Constrictibacter sp. MBR-5: one gene and its partner. The protein of the gene in region 1 interacts with the protein of each later gene in a pairwise test. Links are inferred from orthologs where the notes say so. Each region holds a gene or a part of one and is shown in the gene's direction. Other genes may lie near its edges. The genes, in order: ligA and leuS.

Evidence for each region.
Region 2: the proteins of ligA (region 1) and leuS interact in binary tests that used the Escherichia coli proteins (3 or more experiments, as listed by UniProt). The link is inferred for Constrictibacter sp. MBR-5 from one-to-one orthologs.

Annotation. Positions count from the first base shown.
Region 1 is NZ_JBEPTK010000005.1:302,990-311,336, reverse strand. Bases 5,120-8,052 are described here. They hold ligA (NAD-dependent DNA ligase LigA), read left to right. Parts: upstream 5,120-5,495; coding sequence 5,496-7,610; downstream 7,611-8,052. Other genes in these bases: ABIE65_RS13660 (pirin family protein), read left to right, coding at 7,725-8,052; recN (DNA repair protein RecN), read left to right, coding at 5,120-5,470. Outside these bases: ABIE65_RS13685 (acyl-CoA dehydrogenase), read left to right, coding at 1-1,465; ABIE65_RS13680 (cytochrome P450), read left to right, coding at 1,548-2,789; ABIE65_RS13675 (outer membrane protein assembly factor BamD), read left to right, coding at 2,968-3,798; more of recN, read left to right, coding at 3,806-5,119; more of ABIE65_RS13660, read left to right, coding at 8,053-8,347. UniProt on the Escherichia coli protein: DNA ligase that catalyzes the formation of phosphodiester linkages between 5'-phosphoryl and 3'-hydroxyl groups in double-stranded DNA using NAD as a coenzyme and as the energy source for the reaction.
Region 2 is NZ_JBEPTK010000004.1:457,661-468,199, forward strand. What follows is about bases 3,182-6,266. They hold leuS (leucine--tRNA ligase), read left to right. Parts: upstream 3,182-3,482; coding sequence 3,483-6,050; downstream 6,051-6,266. Other genes in these bases: ABIE65_RS12250 (DUF3576 domain-containing protein), read left to right, coding at 3,182-3,338; lptE (LPS assembly lipoprotein LptE), read left to right, coding at 6,037-6,266. Also shown: ABIE65_RS12235 (ATP-binding protein), read left to right, coding at 1-57; ABIE65_RS12240 (LLM class flavin-dependent oxidoreductase), read left to right, coding at 155-1,222; ABIE65_RS12245 (porin), read right to left, coding at 1,392-2,453; more of ABIE65_RS12250, read left to right, coding at 2,790-3,181; more of lptE, read left to right, coding at 6,267-6,576; holA (DNA polymerase III subunit delta), read left to right, coding at 6,590-7,612; ABIE65_RS12270 (transcriptional regulator GcvA), read right to left, coding at 7,635-8,558; ABIE65_RS12275 (DUF1127 domain-containing protein), read left to right, coding at 8,736-8,939; ABIE65_RS12280 (invasion associated locus B family protein), read left to right, coding at 9,060-9,575; dual-specificity RNA methyltransferase RlmN, read left to right, coding at 9,653-10,539.

The DNA of each region.
Region 1 (8,347 bases):
GCTGAACGAGATGTGGTCGTCGGCCAATCTGTCCTTCTCGCTCTGCCCGCTGCTCACCCAGGGGGCCGTCGACCTGCTGACGGCGCACGGTTCCGACGCGCAGAAGGCGACCTATCTGCCGAAGATGATCTCCGGCGAATGGACCGGCACCATGAACTTGACCGAGCCGCAGGCGGGTTCGGACGTCGGCGCGCTGCGCACGCGCGCCGTCCGGGAGGGCGACCACTACCGGATCACCGGCCAGAAGATCTACATCACCTACGGCGAGCACGATCTGACGGACAACATTGTCCACATGGTGCTGGCGCGCACGCCGGACGCACCGCCCGGCGTGAAGGGCATCTCGCTCTTCATCGTGCCGAAATACCTGCCGAAGCCCGACGGCTCGCCCGGCGAGCGCAACGACCTGCGTGTCGCGTCGATCGAACACAAGCTCGGGATTCATGCGAGCCCAACCTGCGTCATGGCCTATGGCGACGGTGGCGGGGCAATCGGCTATCTGGTCGGCGAAGAGTGCCGCGGCATCGAGTACATGTTCACGATGATGAACAATGCGCGGCTGGGCGTGGGCCTGCAGGGCGTCGCGATCGCCGAGCGGGCGCTGCAGCAGGCGCGCGCCTACGCGCACGAGCGGACCCAGGGGCGCGACCCCTCGGGCAAGGGCGGCGACGCCCCCGCCGCGATCATCCGCCATCCCGACGTTCGCCGCATGCTGATGACGATGCGCGCGCAGACGGAAGCGGTGCGGGCCCTCGCCTACTACGCCGCCGCCGGGCTGGACGGTGCGCGCCGCGACCCCGACGCGGATCGCCGCCGCGCCATCCAGGCACGGGTCGACCTTCTCATCCCGGTGGTCAAGGCTTGGTCGACCGATGTCGGCGTCGAGGTCGCCTCGATCGGCGTGCAGATCCACGGCGGCATGGGCTTCATCGAGGAGACGGGTGCGGCACAGCATTATCGCGACGCACGGATCGCGCCGATCTACGAAGGCACCAACGGCATCCAGGCGCTCGACCTGTTCGGCCGCAAGCTGATGCGCGACCGGGGCGAGGCGATGCGCAGCCTCATCGCGGAGATGCGGAGCCTCGATGCCGACCTCGCCGCCGGACGCGGTGACGACATCGAGGTGATACGGCTGGCCCTCGACACCGCGATCGGCACGCTCGAACGCGCGACGGAAGCCCTGATCGAGATCGCGCGCGACGACATGGCCGCCGCCGCAGCCGGGGCGTCCTACTATCTCCGCCTGACCGGGACCGTCGTCGGCGGCTGGCTGCTCGCGAAGGGCGCACTGGCGGCGCTGCGCCAGATGGAAGCGGGCGAAGGCGATCCGGGATTCCTGGAGGCGAAGCTGGTGACCGCACGATTCTATGCGGAACACATCGTGCCGACGGGGACCGCGCTGCTGGCCCCAATCGAACGCGGCGGCCGCTCCGTGATGGCATTGGCGGACGACCAGATCTGAGTCCGGCGGAACCGCAGCGGCGGTCATCCATTGAGAGGATGGACCGGCCGCGACGGGCGGCCGGCGCGCCGCCGAAGGGTTCATGGACGGAATTCCGCGCGACCGCGCCTTCGATGCGACGCCTGCGCTCCTGTCGGAGGGCTACCGCTTCATCTCCAACCGCTGCCGCCGCTACGGCAGCGACACGGTGCGGACGCGCCTGATGCTCCGACCGGTCACCTGCATGATCGGCGAGGAGGCGGCCGCGCTCTTCTACGAAGGCGACCGGATGACCCGCCGGGGCGCCACGCCGAAGTCGGCTTTGTGGCTGCTTCAGGACGAGGGCAGCGTCCAGGGACTCGACGGCCCCGCCCACCGCCGTCGCAAGCGCATGTTCATGGCGCTGATGACGCCGGCCAGCACGGAGGGCCTCGTCGCGGCGGTGGCCGACGCGTGGCGTGCACGCACGGGGCAGTGGCAGGCCGGCGAAACGGTCGTACTGCTCGACGAGGCCGAGCAGGTCCTCTGCCGGGCAGTCTGCCGCTGGGCGGGCGTGCCGCTGGACGCGAACCGCGCCAGCCGCCTCACGCGGGAGCTGAGCGCCATGATCGACGGCGCCGGATCCGTCGGGCCGCGTAACTGGCGCGCCCAGCTGCTGCGGGCCCGCACGGAGCGGTGGGCGCGAGCCCTCGTCCGCACTGTACGGGCCGAGCCCGACATCGCCCGCGAGGACAGCCCGCTCCGGGCCTTCGCGCTGCATCGCGACGACGACGGGTCGCTGCTGCCGGAACGCGTGGCGGCGGTCGAACTGTTGAACCTCCTGCGCCCGACCGTGGCCATCGGCCGCTACATCGTCTTTGCGGCGCTCGCACTGCACCGCGATCCGCGGCAGAGGGAACGGGTGGCGCACGGGACGGACGCCGAGGTCGCCGCCTTCGTCCTGGAGACCCGTCGCTTCTACCCGTTCTTCCCGTTCGTCGGCGGCCTCGTACGCGAGCCCGTCACGTGGCGTGGCGAAACCCTGCAGCCAGGGACGTGGGCGCTTCTGGACCTCTACGGCACCAATCGAGACCCGCGCCTGTGGGACGAGCCGGAAACCTTCCGGCCGGAGCGTTTCGACGGCGTGCAGCCGCGCGCCAACGCACTCGTCCCGCAAGGTGGCGGCGACCATTTCGCCGGCCATCGCTGTGCCGGGGAATGGGTGACGAACGCCGTCCTGGAGCGGACGGTGCGCCTCCTCTGCACCGAGACGAGCTACGCCGTGCCGGAGCAGGATCTGCACATCGACCTCGCGCGGATGCCGGCCCGCCCGGCGAGCGGCCTGATCGTTCGGGCCGGAAGATAAGGAGCGCGATACTTGAGCGGACGATGGACGCGGGCCCACGCGCTGCCCATCTTTGGTGCCGCGGAAGCTCCATGCTATACAGCAGCCCGGTGACGACGGGCGGTGGTGGGGCCCGTTCGAGCCACGCCTATCGGAACGGCGCGGCCGCCGCTTCGCAGTCGGAGAGACGTTCAGACTCATGCACCCGTCCCAGCCCACCCGTCGCGTCGTCCGTCTCGCCGCGGCTGTCGCCGTCTCGCTCCTGATCGCCGGGTGCGGCAGCACCAGCAACGAGCCGAAGTATGTGGAGCGCCCGGTCGAGGAGCTCTACAACGAGGGAATGGATGCGCTCGACCAGAGCAACTACGCCACGGCAGCGCGCCTGTTCGACGAGGTGGAGCGGCAGCATCCCTATTCGGTCTGGGCGACGAAGGCTCAGCTCATGGCGGCGCATGCGCACTATGAGAACGATTCCTTCGACGACGCGATCGTGGCGCTCGACCGCTTCATCCAGCTCCATCCCGGCAGCCCGGACATCGCCTTCGCCTACTATCTGAAGGCGCTGACCTACTACAAGCAGATCACCGACGTGGGCCGCGACCAGCGCTCGACCGAACTGGCGCTCAACGCCCTCGACGAGGTGATTCGCCGCTTCCCGAACACGGACTATGCGCGCGACGCGAAGCTGAAGCTGGACCTGACGCGCGACCATCTCGCCGGCAAGGAGATGGAGATCGGCCGCTTCTATCTGAAGCGCGGGCATTGGCTGGCGGCGATCAACCGGTTCAAGAAGGTCGTGGAGCAGTATCAGACGACGACCCACGTGCCGGAGGCGCTGCACCGGATGACCGAGGCCTACCTGGCGCTCGGCCTGAAGGATCAGGCCTATCGCGTGGCGGCCGTGCTGGGGCACAACTATCCTGGCAGCGAGTGGTACATGGACAGCTACGCGCTGCTGGAAGGCAAGGACGTACGGCCACCGTCCGAACAGCCCGGCCTGCTGGGCCGCGCCTGGAACAGCGTCTTCTGATCGGAGCATGCTGACGACGCTGTCCATACGGGATGTCGTCCTCATCGAGCGCCTCGATCTCACTTTCGCGCGCGGATTGTGCGCGCTCACCGGCGAGACCGGTGCCGGCAAGTCGATTCTCCTGGACGCACTGGGACTGGCGCTGGGTGCCCGTGCGGACGCGGGGCTGGTTCGGGCCGGAGCCGAGCGCGCGGTCGTCACCGCCGGTTTCGACCTCGCCGCCGACCACCCGGTCTTCGCGCTTCTCGCCGAACAGGACCTTCCCGCCGACGAGATGATCGTGCGCCGGATCGTGACGCCGGACGGTCGGAGCCGCGCCTTCATCAACGACGAGCCGGTATCCGTCGGCCTGCTGCGGCAGGTCGGCGAGGCGCTGGTCGAGATCCAGGGCCAGTTCGACACGCGCGGCCTGATGGATCCGGCGAGCCACCGCGGACTGCTCGACGCCTTCGGCGCCCACGAGCCGGCGCTGGCAGCGGCCGATACGGCGTGGCGGAACTGGCGCGGGGCGGTCGACGCCTGGGAACGGACGCGCAGCGAGGCGGATGCCGCACGTCGCGACGAGGAGCTGTTGCGGGCGGCGCTGGAAGAGCTGGACAGCCTGGCACCGCGCGTTGGCGAGGAAACCGAACTGGCCGACCTGCGCAGCACGCTGGTCAACCGGGAGCGCATCGTCGAGGCGCTCAACGCCGCCGGTGCGGCCCTCGGCGAGGACAATCGGGTGGCGGCGGCGATCGGTGCGGCGCAGCGCGCGCTGGAGCGGGTCGCGGAGATGACCGGCGGCCTGCTCGACGAGCCGCTGTCCGCCCTGGAACGCGCCTCCATCGAACTCGCCGAGGCGACCGCCGGCATCGAGGCGGCGAGCAGCCGCATCGAAACGGACGGCGGGCGAGCCGAGGACGTGGAGGAACGGCTGTTCGCCCTGCGCGGCGTGGCGCGCAAGCACGGGGTCGAGCCCGATGCCCTGCCCGCACTGCATGCGGCGCTGCGCGAGCGGCTCGAGGCACTCGAAGGCGGCGACATCGCGCTCGACCGGCTGCGCGCCGCCGCCGACGCGGCGCGTACACGCTACCGGGACGCAGCCGCAGCACTCTCCGTCGCGCGCGTCAAGGCAGGGAAGCGCCTGGACAAGGCGGTGACGGCGGAACTGTCGCCGCTGAAGCTGGACAAGGCCGCCTTTCGCACCCGCATCGAGGAACTGCCGGAGACGGGCTGGGGTCCGACGGGGGCCGACCGCGTCGCCTTCGAGGTCGCGACGAATCCCGGCGCGCCGCACGGGCCGCTGGCGCGGATCGCGTCGGGCGGCGAACTCGCCCGGTTCATGCTGGCGCTGAAGGTGGTGCTCTCGCGCTCCGGCAGCGCCGACACGCTGGTCTTCGACGAGGTCGACGCGGGCATCGGCGGCGCCGTCGCCGCCGCGGTGGGCGAACGGCTGGCGCGGCTGGCGGAGACCGTCCAGGTACTGGTGGTGACGCATTCGCCCCAGGTAGCGGCGCGTGCCGGGCGGCACTGGCACGTGGCGAAGCGGGTCGGAGCGACCACGGTCACCGACGTCGAGGAGCTGGATCCCCTCGCCCGCCGCGAGGAGATCGCCCGCATGCTGTCCGGCGCCCGGATCACCGACGCGGCCCGCGCCGCGGCGGACAGCCTGCTCGCCGCGGAAAACGCCTGAATCATTCGGGGAAGTCGACGATGTCATGCAGTGCGGGGCGGCGGTGAAGACGTTCGATCGGATTGCCGTCGAGGATCTGACCGACGAGCAGGCGGCGGCCGAGCTGGAGCGGCTGGCGGCGGAGATCGCCGCGCATGACAGGCGCTACTATGTCGAGTCGGCGCCGACCGTGGAGGATGCGGAATACGACGCGCTGCGGCTGCGCAACGAGGCGATCGAGGCGCGCTTTCCTGGCCTCATCCGCGACGACAGCCCGTCGCAGCGGGTGGGGGCGCCGGTGGCCGAGGGCTTCCGGACCGTCAGGCATGCCCGACCGATGCTGTCGCTGCAGAACGCGTTCGACCCCGATGCGGTGCACGAGTTCGTCGCGCGGGTGCGGCGCTTCCTCAGCCTCGGCGAGGACGAGCCCGTCGAGATGGTAGCCGAGCCGAAGATCGACGGCCTGTCGATCTCGCTGCGCTACGAGAAGGGCCGGCTCGTGCTCGGTGCCACGCGCGGCGACGGCACCCAGGGCGAGGACGTCACCGCCAACATCCGCACGATCGGCGACATACCGAGCAGGCTGAAGGGCGACGCGCCGGACGTTCTGGAGGTGCGCGGCGAGATCTACATGCGCCGCCATGACTTCCGCGACATGAACGAGGCGCGCGAGGCGGCGGGCGAGCCGCTCTACGCCAATCCGCGCAACTCGGCCTCCGGATCGCTGCGCCAGCTCGACCCGTCGGTCACCGCGAGGCGGAAGTTGCGCTTCTTCGGCTATTCCTGGGGCGAGATCAGCGAGCCCGCCGGCGACAGCCAGTGGGCGTTCCTGGAGCGGCTGAAGGCCTGGGGATTTCCGGTCAACCCACTGGTCCGGCGCTGCACGTCGGCCGACGAGGCGCTGGCCTTTTATCGGGAGATCGGCGAGGCCCGCGCCGGGCTGGACTACGAGATCGACGGCGTCGTCTACAAGATCAGCCGCTTCGACTGGCAGGAGCGGCTCGGCATGGTCAGCCGCGCACCACGCTGGGCGATCGCGCACAAGTTCGCCGCCGAGCAGGCGGAGACCGTGCTGGAGCGGATCGAGATCCAGGTCGGCCGTACCGGCGCCCTCACCCCGGTGGCCTATCTGGCGCCGGTGACGGTGGGCGGCGTCGTGGTGCGGCGCGCGACCCTGCACAACGAGGACGAGATCGCGCGCAAGGACGTGCGCGTCGGCGACACCGTCGTCATCCAGCGCGCCGGCGACGTCATCCCGCAGGTCGTCTCCGCAGTCCCGGCGAAACGGCCGAAGGACAGCGTGCCCTTCGTCTTTCCCGACCGTTGCCCCGCCTGCGGCAGCCTCGCCGTGCGGCAGACCGATCCCGAAACCGGGACGCAGGACGTCGTGCGGCGCTGTACCGGCGGCCTGATCTGCCCGGCGCAGGCGGTGGAGCGGCTGAAGCATTTCGTCTCGCGCGCCGCGTTCGACATCGAGGGCCTGGGCCGGAAGCACATCCTCGCCTTTTGGGAAGACGAGCTGATCAAGTCGCCGGCCGACATCTTCCGCCTGAAGAACAGGACGGACGCGCTGGAGTCGCGCGAAGGCTGGGGCCGGCAGTCGGTGACGAAGCTGGTCGACGCGATAGAGCAGCGGCGGACGATCGGACTCGACCGGTTCATCTATGCCCTGGGCATCCGACAGGTCGGCGAGGCGACGGCGCGCCTGCTGGCGCGGCACTACGGCACCGTCGGCGCCTGGATGGAGGCGATGATGGGCGCGCTCGACCCCGAAAGCCCGGCGCGGCGGGACCTGATCGCCATCGACCAGATCGGACCGAGCGTCGCTGAGGACCTGACGGCCTTTTTCGCAGAGGAGCACAATCGGCGGCTGCTCGACGACCTGCTGTCCGAGATCACCGTCACGGCGGTGGAGGCACCGCAGGCGACCTCGCCCATCTCCGGCAAGACGGTGGTCTTCACCGGCACGCTGGAGAGCATGGGCCGGAGCGAGGCCAAGGCGCGGGCCGAGAGTCTCGGCGCCAAGGTCGCCGGGTCGGTGTCCGGCAGCACCGACTATCTGGTCGTCGGCGGCAAGCCGGGATCGAAGGCCACGAAGGCGCGCGAGCTGGGGGTGACGGTGGTGTCGGAGGAGGAGTGGCGCGAGCTGATCGGCGGCTGAGGCGCTGACCGCCCGATTGCTTCCGATCTGGAACGGATCTGCTTCCCGCAGGGTCGATTGTTGACGATCCGGGCCTGACCATCTTCTGGAGCAACCGAGCATCAGGAGACGACGATGATCAGGATTCGACGCAGCGAGGAACGGGGCAAGGCCAATTTCGGCTGGCTGGACAGCCGCCACAGCTTCTCCTTCGGCCATTACCGCGACCCCGCGCACATGGGATTCAGCGACCTGCGCGTGATCAACGAGGACTGGGTGGCGCCGGGAGCGGGCTTCGACACCCACCCGCACCGCGACATGGAGATCGTGACCTGGGTGCTGGAGGGCGCCCTCGCCCACCGCGACAGCCTGGGCAACGGCTCCGTGATCGGACCCGGCGACGTGCAGCGCATGACGGCCGGGACCGGGATCCTGCACAGCGAGTTCAACGCCTCGAAGGATGAGCCGGTGCACCTGCTGCAGATCTGGATCCTGCCGGAGCGCGCCGGCCTTACCCCCGGCTACGAGGAGAAGCGGTTCGCGCCCGAAGAGCTGAGCGGCCGGCTGCGCCTCGTCGCCGCTCGCGACGGCCGCGATGGTGCGGTGACGATCCACCAGGACGCCGAACTTCACATCGGACGCCTGGCAGCGGGCGACAGCGTGACGCATGCCATCGCCGAGGGCCGCCACGCCTGGGTGCAGGTGGCGCGGGGCAGCGTGACGGTGCAGGGGACCGAACTGGCGCAGGGCGACGCGGC
Region 2 (10,539 bases), on another replicon or contig:
GTCGCGTGGCAGTTCGTACAGGATCTCGCCGGCCGGCTCGGCAAGCCGCTGAACTGAGGGCCGATGGCGGCGCCGCGACGGCGGCGCTCGCCTGGACCGGCGCCGCCGGCCGGTGACACTATGGGTGCAACCAACGATTCGAGGGAGCACCCGGATGGATTTCGGCATCGCGGTCGCCACGGCGGCCGACTCGTGGAAGGTCGTCCAGCGCGCCGAGGAACTCGGCTTTACCCACGCCTGGTTCTACGACACGCAGATGCTCAGCGCGGACTGCTTCGTCGCCATGGGTGCGGCGGCGATGAAGACGAGCAGAATCCGTCTCGGCACCGGCGTCCTCATTCCGTCCAACCGCATCGCCCCGGTCGCGGCGAACGCCTTCGCCTCGCTGAACCAGCTCGCACCCGGCCGGATCGACTTCGGCGTCGGCACGGGATTCACGGGACGGCGGGCGATGGGTCTCGGCGCGATCAAGCTCGCCGAGATGGAAGAGTATATCCGTGTCGTCATGGCGCTTCTGCGTGACGAGACCGTCGAGGCAGCTTTCGAAGGCCAGCGACGCAAGATCCGCTTCCTCAACCCCGAGATCGGCCTGATCAACACCCGCGACCCGGTGGCGCTGCACGTCTCGGCCTACGGCCCGAAGGGACGCGCACTGGCGGCGAAGCTCGGCGCCGGCTGGCTGAACTTCATCGGCGACGTCGACACGGCGATCACCGGACTGGAAGGCATGCGGCAGAGCTGGACCGCCGCCGGGCGCGACACCGGCGATCTTTCGGCCACGGCATTCGCCCTGGGCTGTGTGCTGAAGGACGGCGAGCCTGCCGATTCGGAGCGCGCCATGGCACAGGCCGGGCCGCGCGCCGCAGTCATCCTGCACCGCGCCGCGGACGAGGCGCTCGCCGGACTGCCGAACAGCACGCCGGTCTCGGGCGAACTGGCCGAAGCGGTCGACGGATACGTGAAGGTGGCGCGGGGCTTCGAGCCGACGGACGCGCCCTACCTGCAGAACCATCGCGGGCATCTGATGTTCGTGAAGCCGGAGGAACGCCGGTTCGTCACGGCGGATCTCATCCGCTCGACCAGCTTCACCGCCGAGGAAGGTGCGCTGAAGCAGCGCGTCGAGGCGCTGCGCGCGGCAGGCTATGGGCAGTTCACGATCCAGATCGTGCCCGGACAGGAGGATGCTATCGACGATTGGGGCCGGATCAAGCGCGCATTCTGACGGAGCGCGGGCGTCTCACCCGCCCCTTTTCTTCCATCGGAGCGATGCGGCACCGGGGCGAAGGGGTGGGCCAGACGCCCGCGCTCCGCAAAAGAAAAGAGCGGGCCGCAAGGCCCGCTCCCCCTCCCCCCCAATCCGACGCGGCCCGGCTTTCGCCGGGCCGGCGAGATCAGAAGCTGATGACCGTACCGACGACGGCGACGATCGCGTCGTCGAAGTCGTTCGGGTTGCCGGTCTGAGTGTCGTAGTACAGCGCCGTCGCACGGAGCTGCATGCCCGGGGCGTAGACGTACTGCGCGCCGATCGTGTAGCGGTCGACATCGTTGTCGGCAGCGCTGTCGTCTTCCTGCATGGCGACCGAAGCGCCGAGGCGCAGCGGACCATTGGCCCACGCGAGGCCGGCCGCCCAGACGTCGCGGTCCTGGCTGCCATCAAGACCCTGGTTGTCCGTGAAATAGCCGCCGCCGACGGTGAATCCTGCGAAGGACAGATTCAGGCCCGCCGTCCAGTTCGACCGATCGTCGAAGTCACCGGCAGCGTTGTTCGCTTCGAGGTTACCGAAGCTGTACGTCAGACCGGCCAGGACACCGAAATCGCCGAACTTGTTCTCGTAGTTCAGGCCCATTTCGATGACGTCTTCCTGGGCACCGATATTGTTGTCGACCGCGGGAACCGTCGAACCAGCGCCACCGTCCTCGGTGTTGTCCGGCGTCCAGGAGATACCGAAGCCGAAGCCGGCGAAGCGCGGCGTGAAGTAGGTGATCTTGTCGGAGTCGCTGGTGATGTTCGGCGCATAGGCGAAGCCGACACCGTACGGGCTGTAGTTCGGATCCGCGCCGTCGAAGTTGGCGTCGGCGGCCGGCGCACCGTAGGACATCAGGTAGGCGGCCGAGTTCTCGGAGCCGAGAACGACCTTACCGAAGTCGCCCTGGAAGTAGAGGTAGGATTCGTCGATCTGGTCGCCGCAGGTCTCGGCTTCGAGCTGCACGTCGACACCGACCTTCATGCCGTTGTCGAGCGCGACTTCGCCGCGGAAGTGGACTTCGGCCTCGCGGAAGAAGTCGACGTTGCGACGATTCTGGTCATTGTCGGCCTCAAGATAGCCGAAATAGGCCTGGAAGTAGCCATGCACACCGAGCGAAAGGCGCTCAGCAGCGCTCGCGGGGCTGGCAATCGCCGCCATGCCGGTCGCCGCCGCCAGCGCGGTGGTGGCAAGAAGGGTCTTTCTCACTATCGTTCTCCTTTCGGATCCACACACGCGCCGACGCCCCTCAGGTCCGTCGCCGCTCTGCCTGCCGGCTCCCGACCGAAATGACCGGCCGGCAGAAGGTCTGTACAAGCAGGACGGATCCTATCCATCGGACCGCCGGTGACAAAGCCGTCAGAAAGGCACTTGTGCTTTAAATCGGACACTGTGGCGTCATTGCCACAAGCACTGTGGCGGCCGCTCTGCCGCCCCCGGCAGCGACCGCTGTTAACATCGCCCCGACCTCTCCCTATATTCGCCCGGCTTCGGGGGCCTCCGGATTCGGGGGATTGAGGCGAACGAGGATCGGAAGAACAGCATATGCGTCGGACACTCACCCATCTCGCCGCCGTGGCGGTATTGACCGGGCTCGCTGCGGGCTGCGCCTCCGATGCGAAGGTCGAGCAGCGCTACCCCGACAAGGGCCAGACGACCTCGGGCGCGAACAATCCCGAGTACGGCCAGCCTCAAGGCCTCTTTGGTGAAGGCGGGATCAATCTCTTCGGCGGCGGCAACCGCAGCCGGGATGCGGAGGGCGGTGGCGGCAGCGGGATCGGCGTCAACGCCTATCTCTGGCGTGCCTCGCTCGATACGGTCGCCTTCATGCCTCTCGCCTCGGCCGATCCCTTCGGCGGCGTGATCATCACCGACTGGTATGCGCCGCCCGAAGCGCCGGACGAACGCTTCAAGGCCACCGTCTACATTCTCGACCGGCAGCTCCGTGCCGACGGTGTCCGGGTGGCGCTGTTCAAGCAGCGGCGCAGCGGCCCGGACTGGGTCAATGCCGAAGTCGACACCAAGCTCGCGACCGAACTCGAGAACAGCATTCTCGCCCGTGCCCGCGAACTGCGCGTGGCCGGCCGGCAGTGACGGTCGCCCGGGCGGCGTTCGTACGCGGATCGCTTCGCGCGCCGCGCCACATTCGTTAGAACAGCGGGGGCCGGCGACGCGGTTCGCGGCAACCGGCCGACGGTTTCGTGAATTTCAACTGCGCCGGGCCCGCGGAGGGGTCGCATGTCCCGCTATAATGCCAAGGTTGTCGAATCGCGCTGGCAGGCCGCCTGGGAGGCGCGCGGCGCCTTCGCGGCCAAGGCCAACCCCGAGCGCCCGAAATACTACGTCCTGGAGATGTTCCCCTACCCCTCGGGGCGCATCCACATGGGCCACGTCCGCAACTTCACCCTCGGCGACGTGGTGGCGCGCTACAAGACGGCGCGCGGATTCAACGTACTCCACCCGATGGGCTGGGACGCGTTCGGCCTGCCGGCCGAGAACGCCGCCTTCGAGGCCAAGGTGCATCCGGGCAAGTGGACGCGCGAGAACATCGCGACCATGCGCCGCCAGCTCCAGTCCATGGGCCTCTCCTACGACTGGAGCCGCGAGATCGCGACCTGCGAGCCGGAATACTACCGGCACGAGCAGGCGATGTTCCTCGACTTCCTGGACAAGGGCCTCGCCTACAAGAAGGAGTCCTGGGTCAACTGGGATCCCGTCGAGAACACCGTGCTCGCCAACGAGCAGGTGATCGACGGCCGCGGTTGGCGCTCCGGCGCCCCGGTCGAGCGGCGCAAGCTGGCGCAGTGGTTCCTGCGCATCACCGCCTATGGCGACGAACTGCTCGAATCGCTGAAGACCCTCGACCGCTGGCCCGACAGGGTTCGGCTGATGCAGGAGAACTGGATCGGCCGCTCCGACGGTGCGCGTGTCCGCTTCCCGCTGAAGGGCCGCGACGACACGCTGGAAGTCTACACGACCAGGCCCGATACGCTGTTCGGCGCCTCGTTCTGCGCGATCTCCGCCGACCACCCGCTCGCCGCGGAACTCGCTGCCGGCAACCCGAAACTGACCGACTTCATCGCCGACTGCCGCCGCACCGGCACCAGCGAGGCGGCGATCGAGACCGCCGAGAAGAAGGGCTTCGACACCGGCCTGCGCGCCGTCCACCCGCTCGACGAGACGATCGAACTCCCGGTCTACGTAGCCAATTTCGTGCTGATGGAATACGGGACCGGCGCCATCTTCGGCTGCCCGGCCCACGACCAGCGCGACCTGGACTTCGCCCGCAAGTACGGCCGCCCGGTGACGCCGGTCGTCCTGCCGCCCGGCGCCGACCCGGCGAGTTTCACGATCGGCACCGAGGCCTATACCGGCGACGGCAGCCTGTTCAATTCGCGCTTCCTAGACGGCATGTCGGTGCCCGACGCCAAGCGCGCCGTCGGCGAGCGGCTCGAATCGCTGAAGGCGGGCGAGCGCACCACGGTCTACCGCCTGCGCGACTGGGGCGTCTCGCGCCAGCGCTACTGGGGCTGCCCGATCCCCGTCATCCACTGCCCGGCCTGCGGCACGGTCCCGGTGCCGCGCGACCAGCTGCCCGTCACTCTGCCCGAGGACGTCACCTTCGACGCACCCGGCAACCCCCTCGACCGGCACCCGACCTGGAAGCACGTCGCCTGCCCGACATGCGGTGCTGCGGCCGAGCGCGAGACGGACACGTTCGACACCTTCTTCGAATCGTCCTGGTATTTCCTGCGCTTCTGCTCGCCGCACGACGACGGCATGTTCGACCGCGAAGCGGTGCAGTACTGGATGGCCGTCGACCAGTATATCGGCGGCGTCGAGCATGCGGTGCTGCACCTGCTCTACTCGCGGTTCTTCACCCGCGCCCTGCGCGACTGCGGCCATCTCGACCTCGCCGAGCCGTTCGCCGGCCTCTTCACCCAGGGCATGGTCTGCCACGAGACCTATCGCGCCCCGGACGGCAAGTGGCTGCTGCCCCAGGAGGTGGACCGCAGGGCCGACGGTACGGTCGTCCGCATCGACGACGGCACGCCGGTCACGGTCGGCCGTTCGGAGAAGATGTCGAAGTCGCGCAAGAACGTCGTCGATCCCGAGAACATCATCGAGAGCTACGGCGCCGACACCGCGCGCCTCTTCATGATGTCGGACAGCCCGCCGGATCGCGACCTCGAATGGACCGAGGCAGGCGCCGACGGCGCCTGGCGCTACCTCAACCGGCTCTGGCGCCTGGTGAACGAGCCGCAGGCCGCCCTCCCCGGCCCCGGTACGCCGCCCCCCGCCGACCTGTCCGCAGCGCTGCTCGACGCCCGCAAGGCGATCCACAAGGGCATCGCCGGCGTCACCGACGACCTGGACCGCTTCCACTTCAACAAGGCGGTCGCCCGCATCCGCGAACTGACCAACGCGATCGCCCCCTTGGACGGCAGCACCGAGCCCGGTGCCGGCGCCGTCCTGCGCGAAGGCATCGAGGCGGTCGTCCGGCTGATCGCGCCGATCACCCCGCACCTCGCCGAGGAGCTCTGGCTGCAGCTGGGCCACGAGACGCCCCTGGTCGCCACGCCGTGGCCGGAAGCCGACGCCGCGCTGACGGTGGACGACGAGATCACCCTGGCGGTACAGGTGAACGGCAAGCTGCGCGGCACGATCGCCCTGCCGCGCGACGCCGGAAAGGAGCAGGCCGAAGCGGCCGCCCTCGCCCTGCCGGCCGTCGAGAAGCTTCTGGAAGGCCGTTCGCCGCGCAAGGTGATCGTCGTGCCGAACAAGGTCGTCAATGTCGTCGCCTAGGCGCATGCGCGTTGCGCGGGCCGCGGTCCTGCTGCTCGCCCTCGCGCTGCCGGCCTGCGGGTTCAAGCCACTGTACGGCACAAGCGACGGCGGCAGCGGCGTCTCCCCTGAGCTCGCGGCGGTCGAGGTCGGCAACATCCCGGACCGGCCGGGCCAGCAACTCCGCACGCATCTGGAACTGCTGCTCGACCCGCGCGGGACCGGCGGCCCGGCGCGCTATGGGCTCCAGGTGAAACTGCGGAGCGACACCGCGGACGTCGCCATCCGCCGCGACGAGACCGCCACGCGCCGCGACGTCAGCATGTGGGCGAGTTACGTCCTGACCGACCTGAACGGCGGCGCCGTCCTGACCAGCGGGCAGGCGCGCGCGGTGAACAGCTACAACGTCGTCGCCTCCGACGTCGCCACCCGTGCCGGCGAAGAGGATGCCCGCGATGCGGCGCTCCGGCGGCTCGCCGAAGAGCTCCGCACCCGCCTCGCCATCTATTTCGAACGCCACGGCGCCGGCTCGGGCACCGCACGCTGAACGGGGCGCTGCGATGAAGATACAGCCCGCCCGGGCCGATGCCTTCGTCGCCCGGCCCGACCCCGCCATCCGGGCCGTCCTGTTATTCGGCCCCGACGACGGACTGGTGCGCGAGCGCGCCGCCGCACTGGCGCGCACCGTGGTGGCCGACCTTCGCGATCCCTTCCGTGTCGCCGAGACCACCGGCGCGGCGCTGCGTGCCGACCCGGCATGGCTCGCCGATGAGGCGGCGTCGATCGCCTTCGGCGGCGGCCGCCGCGTCGTCCGGATCCGCGGCGTCGGCGACGGCGAGACGACCGCCTTCGAGCGATTCCTGGACGATCCCATGGGCGATGCCCTCGTCGTCGCCGAGGCGTCGGACCTGCCGGCCCGCTCGGCCCTGCGCAAGCTCTTCGAGGACGCCAAGATCGCGGCGGCGATCGCCTGCTACGTCGAGGAGGGCGACCAACTCGAGGGTTTCATCGCCCGGACGCTGTCCGCGGCCAAGGTAAGGATCGAGCAGGACGCGCTGGAGGTGCTGGCCGCCCGCCTCGGCGGCGACCGAATCATGACGCGCAACGAGGTCGAGAAGCTGGCGCTCTATGTCGGCGCCGGCGGGACCGCGACCGTCGCGGACGTCGAGGCCAGCGTCGGCGACGCGGCCGATCTCTCGCTGCAGGACGTCGCCTTTGCCACCGGCTCGGGCGATATGGACCGCCTGCTCCAGTCGCTCGACCGTGCCTACGCCGCCGGGGAAAGTCCCATCCGCATCCTCCGCGCGGCGTCCGAGCACTTCCGTCGCCTTCATGTCACGGCGGCGCGCATCGCCAAGGGCATGGCGCTACCCCAGGCGGCGGGCATGCTGAAGCCAAAGGTGTTCTGGAAGCAGACCAACGAGTTCCAGGCCCAGGCCAAACGCTGGCCGGAGCCCTGGCTGGCGGCGGCGCTCGACCGCCTCGCCCAGGCGGAGATCGATTGCAAGACCACCGGCTATCCCGACCGCGCGATCTGCGCGCGGGTGCTGATGGAGGTCGGCAGGGCCGCCGCCCGCCGGTAGCGTCCGACCGGGAAGGGGCCGGTCAGCCCTGCCCCGCCGCCCCCTGCGCCAGCCCCGCCGCGGCCTCGGCCAGCAGCCACTCCCGGAACGCCTTGATCTTCGGCTTGTCGGCGCTCGCAGGCGGACAGACGATCCAGTAGCCGTAGCTCCCCGGCAGGATCAGGTCGAACGGCCGCACCAGCAGCCCCTGCGCCATCGCGTCCATGACCAGGGCCGTCCGGCCCATCGCCACGCCCTGCCCGGCGATCGCCGCCTGGACCATCATCGCGGCATCGCCGAAGCGCGGCCCCCGCTCGGCATTGACCTGCGTGGCGCCCGCCGCGTGCAGCCAGTCGCGCCAGCCCGGGTTCGGCTCGTGCGGGAAATGCTCGTCGTGCAGCAGCACGTGGTGGCGCAGGTCGCAGGGGGTGTAGAGCGGATGCGCACCGCCGAGCAGTGCCGGATTGCAGACGGGGAAATACTCCTCGCGCATCAGCAGGCAGGTGTTCAGCTCCGGATAGCGGCCGATGCCGTAGCGCAACCCGACGTCGACATCCTCGCGGGCGAAATCCGTCACCTGTATGGATGCCGCGATGCGCAGGTCGATCTCCGGATGGACCTCGCGGAAACGTCCGATTCGCGGCACCAGCCAGCAGGCGGCGAAGGAAGGGATGACGCTGACGGTCAGGATGCCCTCGCGCTCCCCCGCCCGCAGTCGCCGCGTCGCCGTCGACAGTTCGTCGAATGCCGCCCGCACCGACGGAAGCAGCTGCTGTCCCTCGTCGGTCAGAAGCAGCGCACGGTGCATGCGCCGGAACAGCGGCACGCCGAGATCGTCCTCGAGCAGCTTGATCTGGTGGCTGACCGCCGCCTGCGTGACGTGGAGTTCCGCCGCCGCCCGGGTGAAGGAGAGGTGCCGCGCGGCCGCCTCGAAGACGCGCAGGGCATTCAGCGGTGGCAGGCGCATGGACACTTCCTCGGATCAATACGGCTCATGCGGACGATGAAAAAACGTCGTTTGAGCGAGCCGCCCCGCGGCGTCATTCCTATAGCTGAGCCGGAGCGACGGCGGCAGAGACGCCGCCGCCCGGATCAACTTCGCTAATCCACCACAAAGGTCGTCGCCATGTCATCGGTCAACGGAATGACAAAGGGTGCGGCCGGCATCTTCAGACCGGCTGCTTCGGGTTTCGGCATCGTCCGCCTCTTCGAGCGCGTGCTCGACTGGCAGGAGCGATCGAAGCAGCGCGTCCATCTCATGGAACTCGATGATCGCATGCTGCGCGACATCGGCATGACCCGCGCCGATGCGGTGCGTGAATACCGCAAGCAGCCCTGGTTGCCCTGACCGGCGCCCCTGGCCGGCCCGGATAGGCCCCCATCCGGGCCGGCCGCCGTTCCACGGAGGGTTGGCGTAACGGCCGGGAACCCATATCTGTGGGCTTCCCGACCGAAGAGCCCGTGGAACATGCGCCGACACGCCACAGCCTTCCTCGTCCTTGCCGCCCTGTCCCCTGCATTCGCCGCTCCGGCCGACGCCCAGGAGGCGAAGTTCGTCGGGGATTTCGGCGCGTGGGCGGCATACACCTATACGGTGGAAGGTTCCCCCGCCTGCTACATCGCCAGCAAGCCGACCAGCAGCGAGGGCGAGTATGACCGCCGCGGCGAAGTGTTCGCCCTGGTGACTCATCGCGTCGCCGACGATGTCGTCGGCGAGGTCAGCATCGTCGCCGGCTACGAGTATCAGGGCGACGGCACGCCGCGCGCCAGGATCGGCAGCGAGACCTTCGAGATGTTCGCCCGCGGCGACACGGCATGGCTGCGCACCGCCGAGGATGCGCGGATGGTCGCCGCGATGCGTCGCGGCACCGAAATGGTGGTGACCGCGGTCTCGAACCGCGGCACCAAGACGGTCGACACCTATTCGCTGATGGGCTTCACCAAGGCCTACGAGGCGATCACCCGCGTCTGCAAGAAGGGCTGAGCATGAACGTCGAGGCCGCCGCCGTGCCCCAGACCGCTGCCGCCGCTGCCGACGTCACGGGCGCCGCCGTTCCTGCGATGCCCGTGCGCCGAAACCTGATCGGCCTGACCCGCGAGGAGCTGGCTGCCGAACTGGCGCCGCACGGCATCGACGGCTTCCGCCTGCGTCAGGTCTGGCACTGGCTGTACCATCGTGGCGGGCGCAGCTTCCCCGACATGACCACCCTGTCGAAGCCGGTGCGCGCCCTGCTCGAGGCAAACTACACCGTTGACCGGCCCGAGGTGGCGACGGCGCAGCTCTCCAACGACGGGACGCGCAAATGGCTGCTGCGCTTTCCCGACCGGCAGGAGATCGAGACGGTCCACATCCCGCAGGAAGAACGCGGCACGCTCTGCGTCTCCTCGCAGGTCGGCTGCACCCTGACCTGCCGCTTCTGCCACACCGGCACCCAGCGCCTCGTGCGCAACCTGGGTGCGGCGGAAATCGTGCAGCAGGTCATGCTGGCGCGCGACCATCTCGACGACTGGCCGTCGGCGGAGGCAGACCGCGCAATCACCAACGTCGTCCTGATGGGCATGGGCGAGCCGCTCTATAATTTCGACAACGTCAAGGCGGCGCTGCAGATCATGCTCGACAAGGAGGGGCTCGCTCTCTCCCGCCGGCGCATCACCCTGTCGACCTCGGGCGTCGTCCCGATGATCCGGCGCTGCGGCGAGGAGATCGGCTGCAACCTCGCCATCTCGCTGCACGCCGTCACCGACGAGGTTCGCGACGAACTCGTACCGTTGAACCGGAAATACCCGATCGCCGAGCTGATGGAGGCCTGCCGGACCTATCCCGGCGTCCACAATGCCCGGCGCATCACCTTCGAATATGTGATGCTGCGGGGCGTGAACGATTCGGACGCCGACGCGCGTGCGCTGATCGCTTTGCTGAAGGACGTGCCGGCGAAGGTGAACCTCAT